DNA from 2 places in the Piscibacillus sp. B03 genome. Region 1 is predicted to be linked to the other one. Evidence: a T-box and tRNA genes for the amino acid it is inferred to sense, from the RefSeq annotation. Region 1 holds a T-box; the other holds one or more tRNA genes.
The links. A T-box is a leader RNA that pairs with one kind of tRNA and senses whether it is charged. The one in region 1 lies ahead of alaS (alanine--tRNA ligase), so its partner is inferred to be a tRNA-Ala.
Positions count from the first base shown of each region.

Region 2: it encodes a tRNA-Ala, which carries the amino acid that the T-box ahead of alaS (alanine--tRNA ligase) is inferred to sense. The anticodon was not compared.

Region 1 is NZ_JBQQCO010000002.1:192,310-195,459, reverse strand. It holds gene alaS (alanine--tRNA ligase) at 1-1,214, opposite strand, end outside; T-box leader at 1,407-1,613, opposite strand; gene ACTWQB_RS02625 (hypothetical protein) at 1,711-1,860, opposite strand; gene ACTWQB_RS02620 (hypothetical protein) at 1,879-2,055, opposite strand; gene recD2 (SF1B family DNA helicase RecD2) at 2,182-3,150, opposite strand, start outside.
Region 2 is NZ_JBQQCO010000004.1:88,004-91,153, forward strand. It holds gene ACTWQB_RS04415 (M14 family zinc carboxypeptidase) at 1-552, opposite strand, end outside; gene ACTWQB_RS04420 (GNAT family N-acetyltransferase) at 736-1,257, shown strand; tRNA gene ACTWQB_RS04425 (tRNA-Ala) at 1,301-1,373, opposite strand; gene ACTWQB_RS04430 (hypothetical protein) at 1,422-1,628, opposite strand; gene ACTWQB_RS04435 (acyl-CoA dehydrogenase family protein) at 1,732-2,775, shown strand; gene ACTWQB_RS04440 (MMPL family transporter) at 3,029-3,150, opposite strand, start outside.

The sequences.
Region 1 (3,150 bases):
AATTCTTTTGGAAAACCATACGTATCATATAATGTAAATACCTCATGCCCTGGGAAGACTTGACTACCTTTAGCCTTTTCTTGATCCATGACTTTTTCTAAAATCGCTAACCCTTCTTGAAGCGTCTCGTGGAAACGTTCTTCTTCTGTTTTAATGACACTCTTTATAAAATCTTTTTTCTCCTGAACTTCTGGATAGAAATCATTCATAATCTCTGCAACTTCATCTACTAATTGATACATGAATGGTTCGTTAATATTTAGTTCTTTAGCAAAACGTACAGCACGACGAAGTAAACGTCTTAGTACGTAACCACGACCCTCGTTTGAAGGCAGTGCACCATCACCAATAGCAAAAGCTACAGTGCGAACATGATCCGCTACAACTTTAAACGCAGTATCTTTTGATGTTGATTGTCCATATGTTTCCCCAGAAATTTCTTCAGTCTGTTTGATAATTGGTCTAAATAAATCTGTCTCAAAGTTGGTTTGCGTATCTTGAATAACAGATAATATACGCTCTAAGCCCATACCTGTATCTATATTCTTCTTCGGAAGTGGGGTATAAGTATCATCTGGATTATGGTTAAATTGTGAGAACACAAGATTCCAAATTTCTAAGTAGCGTTCGTTTTCCCCACCTGGATAGAGTTCAGGGTCATTCGGGTCGTTTCCGTATTTCTCACCACGATCATAGAAGATTTCTGTATTTGGCCCACTTGGCCCCTCCCCAATATCCCAAAAGTTCTCTTCAATTCGAATGATACGTTCTTCTGGTACATCGACTTGATCACGCCAAATTGCGTATGCTTCCTCGTCTTCAGGATGAACTGTTACCGATAATCTCTCAGGTTCAAAACCAATCCAATCTTTACTTGTTAGAAACTCCCATGCCCATTTAATGGCGTCTTCTTTGAAATAATCGCCAATAGAGAAATTACCTAGCATTTCAAAGAAGGTGTGGTGTCTAGCTGTAAATCCAACGTTCTCAATATCATTTGTACGAATCGATTTTTGTGCATTCACGATTCTTGGGTTTTTAGGGATAACACGACCATCGAAATATTTTTTTAGTGTCGCAACACCACTGTTAATCCATAATAAAGTAGGGTCATCTTGTGGCACTAAAGAACGACTTGGTTCTACAGAATGCCCTTTTTCTTTAAAGAAATCCAAAAACATTTGTCTTACTTCAGCTGAATTTAATTGTTTCATGACAATTCCTCCTTATATAAATCAGAAAAAATTATTTCTTGCATCAAAATACTTTGTTTTTGGGTACCTATCATTAACTTTCCGAACAGAGTGAGTTTAGGAAGTTTAAGCCGTGCCCGTGGAAAGCGTCCACCAAAAAAACAACTAAGTTTAAAAAGTGCCTAAAAACGAAAATCGCCCCTACATGTAACATGTAGGGACGATGATTCCGCGGTACCACCCTAATTATAAGCATAAATTGCTTATCGTCTCTTAACACCGTAACGTGGTGTAAACGGTGGTGATTAGCCACTCTCTGGAATAGCTTCAATGACCCTTTCACTTAGCACCTCTCTCAGCTAATGAGGCACCTCTCTTCTAAGCAGGTTGTCATTTACTCGGTTCCTTCTACGATTTCAACTTATTTATCTGCCGTTATTATAGATAACCGTTCGCCTTATGTCAAATAAAATATGTAAACGCTAACTCCACAGAGGAGCTAGCGTACAGCTTCAATCTAAAAATAACGCTTCATCAACCTTTTCCCTGTTTTGCGCATTCGCTTCATATAGCGATTCTTTTTGATCATTTTATCGTTATTGCGAATCATCCATCCCATGGCTGCACCCATACCAACTTTAGCGCTGTTCGAAACTATTCGGTTCAACGCCAATCACCAACCTTATTATCCGTTTTCATCTAAAAACAGATCATCTAAAGAAGACAGAGAACCATCTTCTTCTATTTCGCGAACATGCATGGCTCCGTCGACAAAAGCCATTTCAATAAAACAATTCCAACAATAATATTGTTGTTCACCTATTCTTCCAATATCAGAAGACTGACAATTTGGACACTTCATCGGACGAACTCCTTTGTGTTTGATCTGTTGAAGTCTAAAAACAACAAAATGTGTTGCTTTGTCCTCAGCTTATCCAAATCATTTTTATCCTATACACCCGTATAAGATAGTTATAGTTTACCTTCATTACATAAAATCATAAGGCGTAATTTCTTCCTCTTCAGAAGCTTCATTTTCATTTAAATTAGCAGTTACTTCAAATTCTTGAGAGAAGATAGCTTGAATTCTTTGAACAAGTGTCGTGTTTCTTTCATACGCAAAGTTTCTCTTTAAGCCATCTATAAATGCGTTATAATCACCACATATGATTAATGACGTTTTACTACGTGTAATAGCTGTATAAAGTAACTTTTTTACTAACATTCGTTTAAAAGCTTTCACAACGGGTAACACTACGATTGGAAATTCACTTCCCTGTGATTTGTGTATTGAGATCGCATAAGCCAACATGATTTGATTAAAATCTTGCTTTGTATAAGAAACTTGAAGGCCTTCAAAATTGATAATCAATTCATCTTTTTTGTTTTCAGACTCACTCGGTTTCTTAATTGCAATAATTTCACCAATATCCCCATTAAACACTTTTTTCTCAGGCTGATTTACAAGTTGTATTACCTTATCACCCGTTCTAAAAATCGTATCAAAGTGTTGCATTTCTCTTTTTTGATCATCTTTTGGGTTAAAAATCGTTTGAAGGCTTTTATTTAACTGGTTAATCCCTACATCTGTTTTATACATTGGTGCAAGAACTTGAATATCCTTCATAGTATAACCTTTATTCAATGCTCTTTGAACAATTTGTTCAATTACGTTCAATGTATGCTCCTCATGGCTCGGAATGAAGTTAAAATCGCCCGAACGATTCAACTCCATATTTTCAACGTTATCATTTTTAATATGGTGGGCTAATTGAATAATGTATGAGTTCTCTTTTTGGCGATATATTTCTGATAAATGGCTGACCGGAATGGCATTAGCCATTAATAAATCGGACAAAACTTGGCCAGGCCCTACAGAAGGTAATTGATCCTCATCTCCAACGAGTATGACTTTCATATCTGACGGAATGGCTTTAAATAAAGAATTCGCTAGCCA
Region 2 (3,150 bases), on a different contig from region 1:
ATACCTATTTTGATAAGTATAGTAGTTCCAAGAAGGAGATGCTTCTTCTAACTGTGGAAAGTCTTCTACAACTTCATCCCAAGATAAAATGTTCCCTCTTCGGTTAGCATCAGAGGCATCTGGATTCATCATAGGCATAGCGATGACCGTAAGCTCCTCGCGTAACTGCTGATATTTTGGTGAATTATTCGTTGCTAATTGTTTAAGCATATTCACTAAAGCAACGGTGCCTGTTTTTTCATTTCCATGAATCTCACTTTGAATTAAGACAACTTTATCACCATGTCCAACAGTTGCTTTATAAATTTCAAGTCCTTGATTGGAGTGACCAGCCACTTCAAGCTCCAAATTACCTTGACTCGTCTTTTCAATTTGTTGAAGCTTTTGGGATAATTCATCATGATCTGTGAACCCAGATACAGAATAAACTTGTTGGTCTGGGGTTCCTGGTGACATCGAGGCAGATGCTGCAGTTGGAACTATTAAACTCGTTCCCACCAATACTGAACTACAAAGTAATGCAACACTTTTACGTTTTTTCGACAAACTCATACAATCCCTCCTAAATTTTTTGTGCTAACTAAATTTCTGAGGGTTAACAATTAAAACCTTCAATATTTTGAATATTGAAACAATAGTCTGAGACAAATGAGTCCTAGGTTATATTTTTAAAAATGGTCAACTAAACCATTCGACTTATGATATAGTATTAAAAAGTCATTAGGGGGAATTGTAGTGAACTTGAATCTATTTACTGAACGACTTCAACTAAGACCTTTCACATTAGAAGACACACCACGCGTTTATGAGCTTGCGAAAGACCCTGCTATCGCTGAAACGACACTTAATATACCTAACCCTTATACATTAGAAATTGCCGAAGATTGGATTAAGAAACATGATGAATTAAGGGAAAGTGGTATTTACCCATTTGCTCTGGTCCTCAAAGAAGAGCATGAAGTCATCGGCGCCATGTCCATCCGTGTTGACCAACGGCATAAACGCGGTGAACTAGCCTACTGGATCGGTAAAAACTATTGGGGCAAAGGCTACGCAACGGAAGCTGCTCAAAGGATTGCAGAATTCGGGGTAACTGATCATTTATTACATAAAATTTGGGCTCAAGCACTTACGTTTAACCCCGCTTCGGCTAGAGTCATGCAAAAAATCGGCATGACGAAGGAAGGAACATTGGTTGATCACTTTTACAAAGATGGAAAGTTTTTAAGTGTGGATGTTTATGGAAGGTGTTATTGATTTTTGGCCAAAAATAAAAACCCTTAATGATAAGGGTTTAAAATGGAGCATATCGGGCTCGAACCGATGACCTTCTCACTGCCAGCGAGACGCTCTCCCAGCTGAGCTAATGCCCCTTAACAAGATTTATTATATCAAAATCTTGTTAGGTAGAAAATAGAATTTTAATCTTCTATAAATCGAGCAACTTGACCTCCGCATTCTTTACAACTGCCTTTTAAAACGATACCAAACTTCTCATCTAATACGCTATAATCAACGATCGTTGTTTCGCCACAAGATCGGCAAAACACATTACTTATTAATTTCTTTTGTAGATCTTTAGGAAGACTTCTCCACTTCTTTTCTGCGTTAAAATCTGATACTGACAATATATAGCCCCCAATCTAGTTAAAGTGTAACATACAAATCGACATGATATGATAAGATTATACTTTTTCTGACAAAAATCTATTATTTTCCTGAGGTGATAACATGTTCGACCAACATACTGTAGAGCTAATAAGAACTCGTGCTCGAGACACTGAACAAAAAGGAGAACTACCACAAGAAGTGCTAGAAATTATATATGACAAGCAGCTTTTTAAGTTGTATGTTCCTGATGAGTTAAACGGGCGGATGACGTCGTTCACAGAAGCTATTAAGGTGTTCGAAGAGGCTGCATGGATTGATGGGAGTTTTGGTTGGTTAGTTCAAATTGGATCTGGTGCCGGTTTCTTTGTCACAACGATGGAACCAGATTGGGCTCGTGAGGTGTTTAGTAAACGTGAAGTCTATATCGCAGGAAGCGATCGTGCATCTGGGGAGGCCGTGCCCGTTGATGGAGGCTTTTTGGTGACAGGGAAATGGAAGTTTTGTAGTGGTTCAAAGCATGCAACAGCTTTCACCGCCAATGCTCACATTAAAGGTGCTAACGTGACACGCGCTTTTACCTTTTTACCAGAACAAGTGGAAGTGATTGAAGACTGGGATGCGTTCGGACTAAAAGGTACGAATAGTCATACGTTCAAGGTAGACGATGTTTTTGTCCCTAACAATCGGACGTTTGATGTGTTAAAACCTCACTTTCATTATGACGACCATGTTTATCATTATCCCTTCCTGCCATTTGCGGCTGCGAATATTGCCGCTACCACAATTGGCATTGCGAGGCACTTTTTTGATGAAGCAAAATCACAAATAAAAAGTAAAAAAGAATTATGGAATCAGTATGAGCCAGGTCGCTTTGATAATGTGATGAACAAAATCTTAGAAATGGAGAAGCCTTTTATTGAAGCTGTTGAAAAATTCTATTCCTCAATAGAACACTCTTGGGATCAACATGTGAATGGTGAATTGGTTTCCGATCTGGATTTGATTGATATCGAGGATGCTTGTAAAACTGTCGCAGAACATGCTGTTCATGGTGCACAGGTTATTTATCGTTATCTTGGCATGGGGGCGATTATGGAGAGCTCGGACATTAACCGAATTTACCGTGACTTGCATACAGCGTCACAGCACAAATTATTGATTTAATAGAAAAGCATCAAATCGCACTTCACGATTTGATGCTTCTTTTTAAAATCCCTTTTTTTGGTGCGCAAAAGGGATTTTAGTTTAGTTCACATCACGGGTTATGAACTTTTTGAACGGGTTCCCGGACTTTATGAACGGGTTTTCAAACTTTATGAACGGGTTTCCATACTTTTTGAACGGGTTTTCAAACTTTATGAACGTATCTTCACAACTTATAAACGGGTTTTAGCAAATTATGAACGTAACTCATCAATCAGACTTTATCCTTCTCAAACAACACAATCAGCCCCGGAAGTAAAATACCTCTTATGATGAAGGTGTCGATCAAAATTCCCACCGCGACGATAAAACCAAAGACGAATAGCAACTGAATGG